4 regions of the Hahella aquimaris genome follow, and region 2 is predicted to be linked to each of the others. Evidence: predicted binding sites of a transcription regulator. Region 2 holds the regulator's gene; each other region holds the start of a gene.

Region 1 (4,213 bases), 2.4 Mb from region 2:
ACCGTTGGGATTAACAGTGTTATGAGTCATCACCCCGTCCACCATCACATGGCTATAGCCGAAGATTACTTTGATCGCCAGCGGGAAGGCCGCTGCGTAGCCAATAAAGCTGCCGAAAGTCATGGTGTAGATGACGCTCATCACCCAGGTATGACGGTTGCCGAAGATACGGTACTGACGAGTCAGACTGCTGCGAATCTGTCCCGGCAACAGCTTGAGCAGGAACACCGTGGCGGCGATCACACCCACTAACACCAGTTCTTTAGGGATACCCCACCCTGAGCCGTTGGCGGATTCAGGCAACATCAACCACAGACCGGCGACGGAGGTCAGGAAGCCGATCAACAACATGAAGGTGATCTTGGAGAAAGCGCCGAGAGGTCCGCCAATATCGGGCGACACTTCATCGGTGCGAATATTGTTCATGCCAAACCAGCCGGCGAAGGCCAGTGGCGCCAGGAACAACAGCCACACAAAACCTGCGTTTTGGATCCAGGTTTCGGAACCCGCAGGAATCTTGCCGATCAGCGTACCAGATGGATTGACCAGGGTCATAGGGTCGCCGCCCGCCGCGCCGAAAGCGCCGAACGTCATGAACAACGGCACCAATATCTGCATGGTGGTGACGCCGAAGTTACCCAGACCGGCATTCAACCCCAACGCCAACCCTTGCTGCTTCTTGGGAAAGAAAAAGCTGATATTGGACATAGAAGAAGCGAAATTGCCCCCCCCAAGACCGGATAGTAACGCCAGTAACTGGAACACCCACAGGGGCGTGTCTTTATTCTGCAGGGCGATGCCTGCGCCGACTGCCGGAATCATCAACAACGCCGTGGTGAAAAAGATGGTGTTGCGACCACCGCATAGGCGAATGAAAAAGCTGCTGGGAATACGCAGCGTGGCGCCGGTCAGACCGGAGATCGCCATCAATGTGAACAATTCCGACGCCTGAAACGGAAAGCCCAGATTCAACATCTGTACTGTGATGACGCCCCAGTACAACCATACGGCGAAGCCGCACAGCAAACTCGGAATGGAGATCCACAAGTTCCGATTCGCTACTTTTTTACCTGTTTTTTGCCAGAACCCACTGTCCTCCGGATTCCAGCCTGCAGTGATGTCCGCCATATGCCTTACCTCTGCGTTGGGCCTGAAAAATAATCTTCGGCTCAACTATCTTTATAAACAGATGGGGCGACAATGCTCCGGAGGGGGTAGCGCTCAATGTCGGGGCTGCGTGAGCTATTTGCTCGCAATCGACTTTAGGAGTTACAACTATTTCCCATTTTTCATAAACTTAGACCGATAACTGAGAATTAGAGAAAGACTTCCTATACCTCCAATGAGGTAGACGAACCCGGCGCAAAAGCGGTATATCCTCAGTATGCGCAGCTCAGGACCATCGTTGGCAAACCTGATATGGATCAAGTCCCTATCGCGCCGTCGCAGGGGCTGCTCTGAGTTCGTGTTATGCTGAAACACGCCAGATTACGCTGGGCGTATATGAAAAAGAATGACAAGGTGAAGCTGAGATGAGCGCAAAAGCAACAATCATGATGGTGGACGACCACCCCCTGTTTCGCAAAGGCATCCGACAGTTGATTGAGTTGGAAGATGAGCTGGATATCGTCGCCGAAGCCAAAAACGGCGAGGAAGGGCTGGCCAGGGCGAAAGAGCTGGAGCCAGACCTGATTCTGCTGGACCTCAATATGCAGGGCATGGACGGCCTGGATACCTTACGCGCCATTCGCGCCGCCGGTGTGGACTCTCGCATTATCATGCTGACAGTGTCTGATAACGAAGCCGATGTGGTGAACTGTTTCCGCGCCGGCGCCGATGGCTATTTGCTGAAGGACATGGAGCCGGAAGACATCCTGGAAAAGATCAAACAAGTGACGCTCGGTAAAATGGCGATCAGCGAACGCTTGACGGAAATTCTCGCCTCCGCCCTGCGCAAGCCTGTCGAAGCCGCCGATCCTTCCGCGTCCCTGACCAGCCGTGAATATGAGATTCTCACCCGCATCGCACAGGGACACAGCAACAAAGTCATCGCCCGCGATCTGAATATCTCCGACGGCACCGTGAAAGTTCACGTTAAGCATATTCTCAAGAAGATGGGCATGCGCTCCCGGGTCGAAGCGGCGGTCTGGCTGGTGAATCGCAAGGCGTGAGATAGCGGGCGCGCCACTCGTTTGAGTGATGTTCGCCCCAGGGTTAATCGAAGACAATTTTCCTTCCAACAACAATAAAACATCAGGAAGGAAATCCATGAATCGAAACAACTGGCGCGCCGCAATCGCCGCCGCCATCCTGCCGCCGTTTTTGAGCGGATGCCTGGAAAAACAAACCCTGGTCGCCATTCCCGATGCGGAAAATATTCTGTTTACGTCGGACGGCCAATTATTGGTGACCGGGGGCAAAGGCATATACCGCATCGACGCCCGCACAGACGCCAACGGCGAAATCGCCTACCTCTCCACGGAGCTGTCGCCTCTGGAACTGGACAGTTGCAATTACACCGGTATGGCGCAGCATGGCGACTGGGTGCTGACATCCTGTGTGGAGACGCGCTGGCTGCTCATTCGCAACAACCACCTGCTCGCCGCCAACCTGTCTCACCCCGACTATCGCTTCGAATTCGTAACGCGCCGGGATGATACGCAGGACCCTTTTGATGCGCTGGCGATCCCTAATGGCGTCGCTTTCGCCCCGGACGGCGCACTGTTGGTGGCGGATGAAAACTTCTTCGCCACTTCCGGTCTGACGCGCATTACGCTGGTGTTTCCTGAAGCGGACTCCGCCGGGTCGCCGCAAATAACCGGGTTCCAGCGGGACTGGATCGCCGGAGAACGGGGACTTGGCTCTCCCAATGGCGTCAGAGTGGTGGGCGATCAGCTTTTCATCAGCGATGGCGACAGTGTGAAACGCTTCCAGTTTGACGCCAATGGCGCCATACCCGCCCTGGTCATTGACCGCAACGGCGACTATCAAACCAGCCTGGGCGTCACTCTCTGGCGGGAGCCCGGCGCGATCGTGGATGACATCATGCCTTATTGCGGCGGCGTCGCCTTGACCAGCTTTCTCAGCGGCCGCCTGCACTATGTCGCCTCATACACTGATCCCGCCACTGGCCGCGAATACTTTCCAGAGCTTTACGCCACTCCCTGGTTCGCCTTCGAAAACCCCAGCGCTCTGGCGATCGGCCAAGGCCCACTGTTTGGCGGCGAGGATTTGCTGATTACCGAGAAAGGCCTCTTATTCGAAGGCAAATCGAGCTATGGCAACAAACTGACCCGTTCGCCTCTGACGCTGAATCTAGACGATCCTGACGCCTGCCAGCTGATTCAGGAAGAGGCCAGGGACAAACTGATCCGGCAGGGGTTGATATCCGACTCTTAGCAGCGCCGGAAAGATTCAGTACGCGTGATCAAGTAATAGTGATGACCAGGAAGAAATGGCGACAAGGAGGAAGACAGTGGCGCCAAATGACGCCGCTGTCTTGAAGTGAGACATTACACGTCCACAGTGGGAGCCGCTACCGCCGCCTTTTTACGACGACTTTCCGCCTCCACAAATATACGTTTGCACTCTGGAAAGGTGGATTTGATCTGTTCGTCGAGAGCGGCGATGCGAGTTTCAATCTCGCCAGCGGAAATATTGTCGTCGAAGTCCACAGAGACGTTTACCAGTACAAAGTCCGGCCCCATATGCATGGTGAGCACTTCGTTGACATGCTCTACACCCGGAATGGCGCTGGTCATTTCACGAATGCTTTTCACCACTTTCTTGTTGGCGCTTTCACCGATCAGCAGACCTTTGGTCTCCACCGCCAGCCACAACGCCGTCAGACCGAGGATACAACCGATGATGACCGAGGCGACGCCATCGTATACCGGGTTGCCGGTCACCTGTCCCATGATAATGCCGCCCAGCGCCACTAGAAGACCCAGCATGGCGGCGGCGTCTTCAAACAGCACGACGAACATGGAGGGGTCTTTGCCCCGTTGCACGGCCTCGACGTAGCCCATCTGCCCTTTGGCGTTGCGGAACTCTTTGACCGCCATACCGAAAGCGAAGCCCTCAAAAATAATCGCCAGGGACAGTACGATATAGTTAACCACCGGGTTTTCCACCACCTGCGGGTGCAGGATGTGCTCAACGCCCTCGTAAATGGATATGCCCGCACCCAAGGCGAAAATCAGGATCGCTACAA
Region 2 (4,213 bases):
CCGGGAATTGCGATGTACGGCGCGTCGCCCATGGCTGATAAGACGGGGGCGGATTTTGGGTTGAAGCCAGTTATGACCTTTGAGTCGCGCTTGATTGCTACTCGGGAGCTGCAAGCTGGGGATTCTATTGGCTATGGCGCCGCCTGGACTGCGAGCGGCCCAACCAGAATGGGGGTAGTTGCGGTAGGGTATGGCGACGGTTATCCAAGGCAGATGCAGAATGGGGCGCCTGTTGCAGTGTGTGGTAAGCGGACAAAAATAATCGGTCGGGTATCAATGGATATGCTGACGGTGGATATTTCTCATATTCCAGAGGCGCGCATTGGGTCGGAAGTGGAATTGTGGGGCGGGGCTGTTTCTGCTGATGAGGTTGCAGGATATGCGTCAACAATCTCCTATACTTTATTTACGGGCATGACCTCGCGGGTTCCCAGGGTATACCTTAATCGTTTGGAAGGAATTTAAAGCGCAGCGTTAAGCGAAATGATGCGGATAGAGCCCGGTGTATCGGGTTTGCGAAAATCCCATCAAGCAGCCAATATTGTTAACATAATATCTTCGTGCGGCCCGCATTCTGGGGGTTGCCAAAGGCTAAGAGAAGCATTTAAGGGGTACATGAGTGATTGTTTGTGTGACGGGAATTGATTCGCCATTAGGCAGGGCTATAGCTCAGCGTTTGCAGCAGAGCGGCATGGCGGTGGAGGGCGTTCCCTATGAGCAGTTTCTGATGACCAACGATGCGATTGTGAGGGGAATGAAGGCGATGCCGTCAGCGGATTTCGTCGTTCATGCCGCGGAGATGAGCGATCTGTTCAAGGCGGAGCAGCATCCGGACCTGGCGTACCAAGTTAACGTATCCGCTTGCGAGGCGGTGGCAGAGGTAGCGGGTTTATGGAAGGCGCCGATTATTCACATCTCCAGTCATCTTGTTTTTGATGGTGTCAAAAAGAATCCCTATATTTCCGCCAATAAAGGGCGTCCTCTTTCTGTGTATGGGCGGACAAAGTTGCAGAGTGAGCAATGGTTTCAGGAAAACTATAGCAAGCATCTGATCTTGAGGGTTGGTTGGTTACTGGAGGCGGGCGCTCAAGGCTGGCTGCAGACCATGCTTTCAGCACTGTCTTCAGGTAAGCGCCTGAACGCCAGCACCGATATGCAACTGACTCCCGTTGCGGTGGATGATGTAGCGAGGGTCGTAGACGCTGTTATCAAGCAGTTGAGCTGTAATATCTCTGTGTGGGGCGTTTACCATTATGCCGGCGCTGAAGCTGTCACCCATTATGAATTGTTGAAGGCGATTGTGCTGCAGGCGTTTGGTCAGGAAGAAATGTTGCAGGCTCTGATTGAGAAAAAAGGCGCTGACGTGTTGCCTGGGGTGGCGCTTCCCGCAAATGGGGCGTTGGGGTGTATCAAGTTGCGCAACACTTTCGGCGTCAAGCAGCTTCCCTGGCGCCGCTATCTGCCTGCGTTGATTGAGCAGTGTCAGCAGCGCGGCGGCGTGAAGCCAGCTAAAAACTGCTTGGAAGAGACCCGTTAACGAGCGTTAAGGGCTGATTCCTTCTGGTGTTCCAGACACTTGGTATCGTGGCGAAGAATTTTCTGCAGCTCTTCCAATTGCAATATCTGAACTTCCCTTCCCTGGACCTTAATAATGCCATTGTTCTGGAAGCGGGTAATAACCCGGCTTACAGTTTCGACGGCCAAGCCTAAATAGTTGCCTATATCACTGCGAGGCATAGGGAGTCTGAAGTTTGTGCCGGACAGGCGACGACGACTAAAGCGAGTCGACAGGGATAGTAAAAGCGAGGCAATGCGCTCTTCAGCAGAGTTTTTGCTCAATAACATGGTGAGCTGCCTGCTTTCCTGGATCTCTTTGCTCATCAATGAGAAAAAATGGTGCTGTAGGCTGGGGATGTCTGAAGCAAGGTCTTCAAACTTTTCCAGAGGAATTTCACATACGCTGGTGCGCTCAAGGGCGACGGCGGAGCAGGAATATTTTTCCATGCTGACGCTGTCCAAGCCGATAATCTCGCCAGGCAGGTAGAAGCCAGTTACCTGCTCCTCGCCTTCCTCTGACACGGTGAATGTTTTGATTGCGCCGCTGCGAACTGCGAAACAGGAGCGGAATGGCGTATGTTGCTCAAAGATATATTCGCCGCGATTCAGCATCTTCCCTTGGCGAATGATTTCTTCCAGGCGATCAATGTCTTCAGCCCCGACTGCGATAGGAATGCAAAGCTTGCTCAAGTTACATTCATGGCAGCCCCTGTGTAAGGTAAAAGGAGAGGAGGTTGCTATATGCTTGCTTTCCATCGGTCGCCTCGTGGCTGAATGAGTGAAACTGCTTAAAGAGGCTTCTAGGATAGCCAATAGCTGTTTAAAAGCAAATCCCCACAGCAGGAAATTTACAGGGAAAACCTACACTCGCCAATGTTTTTACATAGCTTTCACCTTTTGTTACAGCTGTGTCTGAGTGTAACGAATTGCTCTTGCCGGGAGCTCGCTTTTGTCGAGGATTTTGTAGTAGTCATCCAGCTGTGTGGCGTTGCGCAACTGGTAATGGGGCGTGTAAGAGAATGCGCCCAATCCGACACCATGTAGACAGCTGACTCCTTGGCTTATTAAGCCCGTCCAGGGTAGAGCGAAAAAGTCCTGTGTGATCGGAATAAACGATGCGGACTTAATGCGTCGCTTGAAATCTTTTAACGCTGCTTCCAGACCTGGCGTGCTGGCGAATTCTGGCTTATGGCTGGAAAGAAGAATGCCTTGCGGTCTTTCCGTCAGAATTTCCTCAAGATGCTGGGACAGTGTGGGGTAGGTGGCTGGAGATACTTTCAGGCGCAGGTAAACGGCTCTGAAGTCGAATGCCCTGATGGTTTGCAGCCAATCCTTAAGCTCCTCAATAGGGCAGGACTGTGCATACTCACCGGGGTCATTGATGCAGATGATGTTAAAACCCAATCCCTTGATCAGTGCTAGCGCTTCCTCTGAGTCTGGGCGGGCGTCCAGCTCAATGACATGGCGGGCATCGGCGCCGAAGTTCAGCTTGAACTCCCGGCCTAAATAGTACATCACCTGCGTTTGCGCTGCGGGAGTAAGCTGGCGCACCAGATCGCCGAACCAATGCAGGTACTTAACCTGACAACCGATAGGAAGGCTCTGCTTGAGTAGCCTCACTTCCTTGACGACATAGTCGATGTACTTCTGCAGATTTGCGTTCATGGATGGGAGTCGGCGGGTGTAATTTTCCGCGCTAACGAGTGTATTAAAACAAGGCGCCTGAATGCTCAATGCGAATCCGCCTTCGTAATATCGAGCCAGGGAGCTGTTGCGATAGTCTGCGTTATAGATTCCCTCGTCCAAGACGCTCCAGTTCTCATTGGAGAATTCCTTGGGGGGGGAGTTGAGCAAATAGACCCAGCTATCGTTACCCCCATTTTGTTTTGTTTGTTCGACAACCTTTCCAACTGGCATATTGGGTCTCCAACCAGGTAAGAAAACACCTGCGCGCGTTTGATTATCATGGTCGGCGATTTTAGCGCGCGCGCCTGCTGTCACACTTGTTGGCAAGTGGATCCCCCCTCTCTCCATGTTCAGTGTATCCAGCTCCCGATAGGGCGTCTTGATATTGGTCAAGGGGTGAGCGGGTGGCCGCTTAAGAGGGTGTACTTTAGTCGCAAAAGCCCTCAAACATTGGGTTTCTGGGGCGTTGAGGGATAACATTCATTGCAGCTTTGGGCGGGGAGTTGATATCCTTTGCGGGCATTGAAAAAAGGCGGGCAAAAGTGCAGGCATTTCAGCTATTTCGGTCTTTCGTTTTTTACATTGGGTATGCTTGGGGCGTCATCATCACTTCTTTGTTTGGGATGTTGGTCGGTCCTTACGTCAATTTTGAAAAGCGCTATTACATCGTGTCTCGGTTTAATGTGTTCGCTCTTTGGTGGGCGCGGGTTGTTTGTGGCATACGTTATGAGATTGAGGGGCTGGAGAATATTCCGAAAACGAGTTGTGTGGTTGTCAGCAATCACCAAAGCGCCTGGGAAACATATTTGTTGGGGGTAATATTCCGTCCTCAATGCACTGTGCTTAAGCAAGAGTTAATGAAAATTCCATTTTTTGGTTGGGCTCTGAAAAGATTGAAGCCTATCGCTATTGACCGAAGTAAACCGTCGGCGGCGCTTAAACAGTTGCTGAAGCAAGGTAAAGAGCGTTT
Region 3 (4,213 bases), 1.9 Mb from region 2:
GCGTGGCCTTCGCCTCTTTCCAGTTGGCGTCGTTTCTGCCGCAGGTGACCACGCAATCCCCCTGACGCAACAGTTTCTTCGCCACGACCAGTTCGATACCCTTACTACCTCCGGTAACTAACGCAATCCGAGCATTGTCTTTATCCATGAGATTATTCCTTTGTTGAGTAATAACGAACATCAATACGCCATCGTGGCGCTGCAGGCTGCGATGAAAGAGCTTTGGGACGCTTCCTATGCAGAGCTGCTGCAGCGCGCCGGAAGTCACAGTGAAACGGCGGTCCTATCGGCTGCCGGAAACCGCTACCTGATAATGATTGATATAGCGCGCCCCAATCAACTGGAATGCGCTGTAGAAATCAGTGGATGTCTGGCGATGATACAAGATGGCGTCACGGTTAAAAGTCGCATCGGGGCCAGCTTTTACGTCACGCCAGATGATCTCAAAGTCGGTGACTATTTGGTCGCCAACGCACAGTAGGAAGTCATTTGCCGACGTTTTTCCTGCAGCATTTCAATGCTGGAAAAGCCCGCCAGGCGCAACAGCGCCATGACGCTGTCTTCAGAGCAAAGCCTAAAGCCATGTCGTGAGAGTGGCTGCCCGTCGGGCTGATTCTCCAAACGAAATCCCAACGCCAGTGTCCCTCCATTGGTGAGTACGCGAACTATCTCGCGAATATTCTCTTCCGGGTCCGGCCAGAAATGCAGCGTATTGGCGCTGCACACTTTGGTGAACGCCGCATCATCAAAGGGAATGCTCTCAACGGAGGCGTTCACCAGCGTCACCCTCCCGGAGGAGATGAGTTTCCGATTATTGCGCGTCGCCCGTGACACCATGGCCATCGACGTATCAATGCCCGCGACTCCGCCGTTGGTGGTGATATGCGCCATTTCACGAATCAGCCTGCCGGCGCCGAAGCCGATTTCAAGCACACGGTCGGAAGGTCCCAGGCACATGGCCTGCTTCATGAACTGATTTAGCTCGTCATGAGCGTTACTCATCCAACTGGCGAGCATGTTTCCTAATAATCCCTGCGAGTCCCTTAAGTGGCGCGCAACAAAAGCGTCGAAACTCATAGCCTCTCCTTGTGAACGACTGGCGCTGACGTAACTCAGCGTCAGGGGTATTCCAGGTTGCCTGGACGGCATATTGTTTGGCATGCTGATTCGCACGCTCAGTGCATTTCCCCAATATTGAAGTACGTTTTTTATGAAGCATATCGTGGTAATTACAGGCGCCGGAATTAGCGCCGAAAGCGGCATTCAAACTTATCGTGGCGAAAACGGCCTTTGGCGCGACACCGACTATAACGAAGTCGCCTCTCTGACAGGCTGGCGCAAAGATCGCGAAAAAGTGCTGACCTACTGGAACGCGCAACGCCGCATCATGGCCGCAGCTCAGCCCAACGCCGCGCACTACGCCCTGAGCCGGCTGGAGGAGTGCTATCTGGTGTCCATCATCACTCAGAATGTGGATAACCTGCATGAGCGCGCTGGTTCCAGTCAAGTACTGCATATCCATGGCGAGTTGATGAAAAGCCGCAGTTCAGTGAACCCTAAGCTGGTTTACCAGCACGGCGATCGGGACATCAACATTGGCGACAAATGCGAAAGAGGCAGCCAGTTACGACCAGACGTAGTCTGGTTTGGCGAACCTGTCCCTTTGTTCTCTCAGGCGCAGAAAATCGTCCATAGCGCCGACATCATGCTGGTGGTGGGTACGTCTCTGGAGGTATATCCCGCCGCTTACCTGGTGGAGAAGCGCATGCGCGGCGTCACCATGTATATCGTCGATCCTAACGCTGATCCAGAGGCGCACGACGCAATAGTGATCAATGAGCCCGCCACCCAGGGTGTGGTCCCCCTGGTCGAACAGCTGCTCGAACAAGCCTGAGCCCCCTATTTTCCTTGATATCTTTATCGTTCAGGCCTCCGTAACCTCTCCATTTTGACCTATATCAGAGCCGCATCGGGCTTGCCACGTACAATACGCCGCTTTCTTGTCAGGTTGTCTTAATTTTAACCGAGACGGCCAGCGCCGAATGGCTATGGAGGGAATATGAGCCAAAAAGCAATGAAGTTGTATGATAAAAATGGGCATATCTGCCTGTTCCTGACCGGTCTGGTCGAAGGGGAAGCGATTCCCAGCAATCAATTGGTCATCGTGGACCATGGCGAAGCCGCGCTCTTTGATCCCGGCGGCGAACTGACCTACACGCCGCTTTCCATTGAACTGTCCAAACACATTTCCATCAAGTCCTCCCTGCGTTATGTCTTCGCCTCGCATCAGGACCCGGACATCATCACTTCGTTGCCGCGCTGGCTGATGCATACTGACTGTCAGGTAGTAACCTCACGTCTGTGGGCTCGCTTCCTGCCGCATTTGGTGTCGGAGTTCGTCTCCGGAAAGATGAATAAATCTCTCAGCCACCGCATGGTGGAGTTGCCGGACGACGGAGCGCAGATCCCCTTGGGCAAATCCCAGATTCGCGCGGTGCCTGCGCACTTTTTACACTCAGTTGGTAACTTTCACTTCTACGATCCAGTCAGCAAAATCCTGTTCTCCGGCGACGTCGGCGCCGCCATGACGCCGGGCTGGGATCATGAGCCCGTGCAGGATATGGCTAAGCATATCCCGTTGATGGAAGGCTTTCATAAGCGCTATATGGCTTCTAACAAAGCCTGTCAGGCATGGGTGAATCAGGTGCGCAAACTGGATGTGGAAATGATGCTGCCGCAGCACGGTAAGCCGTTTTTCGGCAAAGACAAAATCGGCCAGTTCCTGTCCTGGTTCGAAGATCTGAAGTGCGGGGTCGACCTGATGTAGACGGCCCCGCGCCGACCTGCTATTTAAGCCAGGAAAAAGACCGCGCCAGAAACTCAGAGCCATGGCCGATCACACATTCGCCATGGGCAATGATAATGTTGTCCGGGCGCCACGCCTGCATTTTGCGTAGCGCGGCCCTGGCTTTGGACCTGCCGAATATAAACGTAAGGCGCCAGTCTATTGGCGTCTTGCCATGAGGCGCGATAATCCCCGTCAGCAAAGCGACCCAGCGTCGCCAACCATGAAAGTGGTCCATCCGGAAGTTTTCGATCAAATCCCCAAGGATCAGAGTGCGACTGCTGCGATGAAAGAAAACCGCTTCTTTCATGGCGAAACTGCCGCGAAACAAAGTCTGGTCCATATCCTTTTCCCATCCAGGCTCCGGGTTTTCGCCCAGTAATCCATCGAAGGAAATATCCTTACGTTTTTCCTGCAAGCCAGGAGTGCCATAGCAGGCGGCGTCTGGGAAATGCGCCATCCACTGAGGCAAAAATAAATGATGAAGTTTATTGGGCGTCACCAGATATTTGACCGGTCCCAGCTCCGCCACTTCCCGAGCTAAATTTTCATCGTAACGAATGGGGGAGTGAACAAGAATATCGCCGTTGGACAAGCGCACCACTGTCATGCGGGTGGTATACGCCAATCCAAAGTAGGGAACCGCTTCGCCGTTGTAGATCCAGAGATTTTCCGCTATTGAAATGAGACTCATGCCTTCCTCCTTGTATGAGCGTTCACATACTGACGTTAGCATATCCTATGCCACTCTCTAGCCAAGACGTCAAATTATTCTAAAAACATAGCCCGCCCAACTACTTCATTTGAAGAGCGAGCCATACTTAAAGCTGCTTGAGCCTAATTACGCCGCTTTACGAAAGCGCCTCGCGCCAGCGAATCCAGCCAGGCCGATGGTCATTAGAACCAGGGTGTAGGGTTCAGGCACGGAATGGCCTTCCACGACTTTCAGGCTGAACAGATTTCCACCATATTTTCTTGGCTCGACACCCCAATCCCAGGCGAGGCCTGGATCTAGTTTCGGCAGTATAAAATTGCTGAACATACCGTAGATATTGAAGTCCGATGTAATCAAGGTGAACTCGTCATCCAGCTGGGGTTTAAAAGTCTCCCACAAGTCAATTTCTAAAGTCCCATCCAAATAAACCTCGCCATCAGTAATCATCAACTTATAGCCAGTCAATACATCTTCATCACCCAACGTCAATGCCAAAGTGCTGGAACTATCCTGAACATAATCGCCTCTATTGCTTGCGATTCGGTTGTTACCGTTGGGACCAATATATACGGCGCCATGATTAGAGTTAATTAGGTCACCATCAATGCCGCCGACGGCGCCAACGGCGTGAAGTTCGCCTCCATCTACTATCA
Region 4 (4,213 bases), 3.3 Mb from region 2:
ACACCAATACGGCGGCGCAGCTGGGTTTGACTATCGCCACTGGCGTAGATGGCTTGGATGTCGCTGGCACAATCAATGGTAAGGCCGCCACTGGCAATGGCCAGTACCTGACCTCCTCGGAAGGCGATTCCAAAGGACTCAAACTGCAAATTACCGGCGGCGCCACTGGCGCGCGCGGCACAGCGACTTATATTGAAGGGGTGGGAGACCAGATGGTCGACCTGGTGAACAACTACCTGTCCGCCGAAGGTTTGATTACGGTCGCCATCAATGGCTTTAATTCACAGCTGGAAAAAATCTCTGAAGACCGGACGGAGTTGAACGATCGCATTACCGCCCTGACGGATCGGTTGGCGCGTCAGTTCACCGCCGCAGATTTGATTATTTCCCAGCTCAAGAACACGGAAAGCTTTTTATCCACACAGCTGGAAGCGCTGCTGGCCAGCAGCACTGGAAGTAAGAGTTAAGCGGCGGGCCTGATCCAGGCGCTTAAGATCACAGACGAGTAATTATGAGGTTGCTATTACAATGAACGCGTTACATCAGTATCAGAGCGTGAATCGTCAGACCAGCATCGTCGATGCGGATGGGCATAAGTTGATCCAGCTGTTGTTCGATGGGGCGCTGGAGCGCATTACCATGGCGAAAGGGCAGATTCTGGCCAATAACTTTGAAGGCAAAAACCGGCTGATTGGCAAGGCGGTTGAAATCGTCGGCGGTTTGCGCGAGTTTCTGGACAAAGAAAAAGGCGGCGATATTGCACAACGTCTGGACGCCTTATACGAATATATGGAACGCCGTTTGTTTGAAGCCAATCTGCGCAATGACGCAGCGATTCTGGACGAAGTGGCGAACTTGCTGAAGCAAGTCAAAAACGGCTGGGACGGCATTCGTCAGGAAGCGTTGGAAAAAGGACTCGTCTAACTTGGCCTGAACAGGCCGCTTTCTCGCAACCTTATGGAAACTCCGTCCGCTGTCGGCGGGCGGAGCTTCTAAACAAGGTTAAGCCGTCCCCTTATTCGGCGTTTCAATTCCCCATCAAGCCTTCCATGTGCGCCTCCACGCTGGCGGATAAGGCGTTCAGGTTATAACCCCCTTCCAGAATAGATACGATGCGCCCGCTGCTGTATACCCGCGCCACATCCATCAACAAGCGCGTGACCCAGCGGTAGTCTCTTTCTTCCAGCTCCAGATGCGCCAGGGGATCATGCTTGTGGGCGTCGAATCCTGCTGATATGAGTATGAGTTGCGGACGATGATCCTGCAGACGTGCGAGCCAGTCCCGTTCAACGCAGCGCCGGAATTGCAGGCCGCGAGTGTGGGCGTCCAGCGGCGTGTTGATGATATTGGGGCGGTCCACCGCATGGTGACTGAAAGGGTATAGCGGATACTCAAAACTGGAGCAGAACAGGACTCGCGGGTCATCTTGAAAGATATCTACTGTGCCGTTGCCCTGATGTACGTCGAAGTCCACGATGGCGATGCGCTCCAGACCATGAAAGTCCATGGCGTGGCGGGCGGCGATGGCGATATTGTTAAAAAAACAAAAACCCATGGATTGGCTGCGCTCCGCATGATGGCCTGGCGGGCGCACGGCGCAAAACGCGGTATTCGCCTGGCCGCTGAGCACCATGTCCGCCGCTTCCACTGCGGAGCCCGCCGCCAGGTAAGCTGCGCGCATGCTGTGGCGCATTAAGGCGGTGTCCGGGTCGACCATGATGCGGCCTTTGTCCGGATTCAGATTCTCCAGTTGTTCAACGTAGCGAGAGGGATGCACCCGAATGATTTTGTCGCGGTCGGTTTCCTGCGGCTCGACCAGATCCACTTCCTGCAGTATGCCAGCGTGCTCAAGCCGGTCCATAATCGCCTGTAATCGCATGGGGCTTTCGGGATGCCCTTCGCCCATGTCGTGCAATGTACAGTCTTTATGATAGAAAAGGGCGGTTTTCATCTTTGTTTTCCTTTTAGAGGCTTTTAGTCTACTGCAAAGCGATAACGGCTTGAAACCGGAGATGGGGCGAATGTTATAGTCCGCGTCCGCGATGGTTTCGCGCCCATTCCTTAACGCCAAGTCAGTCAAAGCGGGGGATATTGATATCTGTCAAAGTGGCCGGTATTGGTCTATGTATCTTAGGTATCGGCGGCGGTTCCGCAGTCGCCGGATCCAGAGCCTGTCAACGCAAATGGAGAAAACAGATTGGGAACCCGACATTTAGAAGCGCTGTTCAACCCTAAGTCCATCGCGGTGATCGGCGCGTCCGAACGCTCTAATAACCTGGGTGGCATGGTGTTGCGCAATCTGATGTCCACGGACTATTCAGGGCGTTTGGTGGTGGTGAATGACAAGGGCTATCACGACGTGCATGGCGTCCCCTGTGTGAAACGACCCCAGCAAATGCCGTTTCGGCCGGATCTGGCGATTATTTGTACGCCTCCAGAGAGCGTGCCGCGCATTGTTCGGGTGCTGGGCTCCGTCAAGGTAAAAACAGCGATGATCCTTACCGGCGGCCTGTCGCGCACTCACAGCCGCAGCGGCCGACCGTTGATGTACTCCGTCCAGGAAATTGCGTCTGAGTACGGCATACGTATTCTGGGGCCGGAAACCATCGGTATGCTGTCCCCCGCCAGTAATCTGAACGCTACTTATATGCATATGGGCGTGTTGCCGGGCAAGATCGCTTATATCGGCCAGTCCGGCTCTCTCGCCAGTGCAGTGATTGACTGGGCGTTCACCCGGGGAATCGGCTTTTCGCACCTTACCACCCTGGGAGACGGCATTGACGTCGGGCTGGACGACCTGATCGATTACCTGGCCCAGGATCGCAGCACCAAAGCTATTTTGCTGCACATGGAGAACATCCATTCGCCCCGACGTTTTATCTCCGCTGTGCGGGCGGTGTCCCGGGGTAAGTTGGTGATCGCCGTGAAAAGCGGCCGCACTCCGGCATCACAATGGCGTCCCGCAGAGTTGCCTTTGGGAGTGGTGGACGGCGACAAAATTTTCGACGCGGTGTTCCGGCGCGCCGGGGTGCTGCGGGTGAACGGCGCTGATGAGATGTTCGATGCGCTGGAGACTTTAACCCGGATGAAACCGGTGCGTGGCGAGCCATTGCACATCATCAGCAATGGTCTGGGCCCTGGAGTGCTGGCGGTGGACCGTTTGGCGTCTTTAAATGGTGAGTTGGGTTCATTGTCGCCGGAAACAGTGAGTGAACTGGGCAAGCATCTGCCGCCTTATTGGACGCGCCGCAACCCGATTGATCTCAACTACGACGCCAACCCGGAGCTGTATCGCCGCACTCTGGAGATTCTAGGACGCGATCCTCATGTGTCCAATGTGCTGGTGTTGTACGCCCCGTCCCTGACGGAGGACAGTCTGCAGGTGGCGGATGCGGTGATAGAAGCAAGCAAGCGTTCCCATCTGAATATTTTCACCTGCTGGCTGGGGCACAGCACGGTGTATGACGCCAGAGAGGCCTTTTTCCATAGCGGCGTGCCCACATTTTCCACGCCGGATAAGGCGGTGAAAGCCTTCATGCATATGGTTAACCACCAGCGCAGCCAGCGGGTGTTGCGGGAGACGCCGGAGTCATACACCGACCCGGTGGTGGATCGTTCCCGCGCGCGCAAGACCATTCAGAAGATATACGCGTCAGGGCGGCGGGTGCTGACCAATGCGGAGTCGCGGCAGATTCTCACCGACTACGGCATAAATATGCAGGATACGCGTTACTGCGAAACAGAAGAGCAGGTGGTGGAAGTGGCGCAGGAATTCGGCTCGCCGGTGGATATCCGCATTTTGCACGAACACAGCTGTATCCCCTTTAAAGACGAGAAGACCGGCCGCGGTCGCTATAAGGGCAGGGTGAAGGGGCTGGTGGAGGAGGCGTCCATTCGCGATTCCTGCCGCTACCTGTTGACGCACTACAGGGAGCACTTCCCGGACAGCGGATTTTTAGGCTTTGCTGTGCAGCCCAGTTTTCAGACGGTTGGCGGAGTGGGGTTCAGTTTAGGGGTCACCCGCGATCCAGTGTTTGGACCTTTGATGGTGTGCGGCGCCAGCGGCGCAGCAGTGAATGTGTCGGCGGATCGCAAGCTCGCCCTGCCGCCGTTGAACATGGTGCTGGCTCGGGATCTTTTGCTGCAGACGCATATGTTTCGCCTGCTGAAAGACTATAGCTATAACCCGGAACAGGATATCGCCAAGATCTGC

What was found. Region 2 encodes FNR, which switches genes on or off when oxygen is low (the NO sensors DNR and NnrR bind a similar motif). Its sites were predicted from a motif close to TTGATNTANATCAA; they were not measured.
Region 1: the regulator FNR is predicted to act here: its motif matches at 1,415-1,428, upstream of narL (two-component system response regulator NarL).
Region 3: the regulator FNR is predicted to act here: its motif matches at 1,949-1,962, upstream of O5O45_RS26055 (oxygen-binding di-iron domain-containing protein).
Region 4: the regulator FNR is predicted to act here: its motif matches at 2,092-2,105, upstream of O5O45_RS03660 (histone deacetylase family protein).

The regions. Positions count from the first base shown of each region.
Region 1 is NZ_CP132203.1:1,586,590-1,590,802, reverse strand. Features, by position in the region: gene O5O45_RS07505 (MFS transporter) at 1-1,128, opposite strand, end outside; gene narL (two-component system response regulator NarL) at 1,533-2,171, shown strand; gene O5O45_RS07495 (NHL repeat-containing protein) at 2,269-3,399, shown strand; gene O5O45_RS07490 (cation diffusion facilitator family transporter) at 3,513-4,213, opposite strand, start outside.
Region 2 is NZ_CP132203.1:4,015,397-4,019,609, reverse strand. Features, by position in the region: gene alr (alanine racemase) at 1-465, shown strand, start outside; gene O5O45_RS17770 (SDR family oxidoreductase) at 620-1,537, shown strand; gene fnr (fumarate/nitrate reduction transcriptional regulator Fnr) at 1,534-2,313, opposite strand; gene O5O45_RS17760 (hypothetical protein) at 2,458-3,474, opposite strand; gene O5O45_RS17755 (lysophospholipid acyltransferase family protein) at 3,735-4,213, shown strand, end outside.
Region 3 is NZ_CP132203.1:5,903,867-5,908,079, reverse strand. Features, by position in the region: gene O5O45_RS26075 (SDR family NAD(P)-dependent oxidoreductase) at 1-148, opposite strand, end outside; gene O5O45_RS26070 (hypothetical protein) at 164-481, shown strand; gene O5O45_RS26065 (class I SAM-dependent methyltransferase) at 457-1,077, opposite strand; gene O5O45_RS26060 (SIR2 family NAD-dependent protein deacylase) at 1,211-1,894, shown strand; gene O5O45_RS26055 (oxygen-binding di-iron domain-containing protein) at 2,060-2,827, shown strand; gene O5O45_RS26050 (DUF4336 domain-containing protein) at 2,847-3,539, opposite strand; gene O5O45_RS26045 (PEP-CTERM sorting domain-containing protein) at 3,687-4,213, opposite strand, start outside.
Region 4 is NZ_CP132203.1:757,636-761,848, forward strand. Features, by position in the region: gene fliD (flagellar filament capping protein FliD) at 1-467, shown strand, start outside; gene fliS (flagellar export chaperone FliS) at 529-924, shown strand; gene O5O45_RS03660 (histone deacetylase family protein) at 1,028-1,951, opposite strand; gene O5O45_RS03665 (bifunctional acetate--CoA ligase family protein/GNAT family N-acetyltransferase) at 2,198-4,213, shown strand, end outside.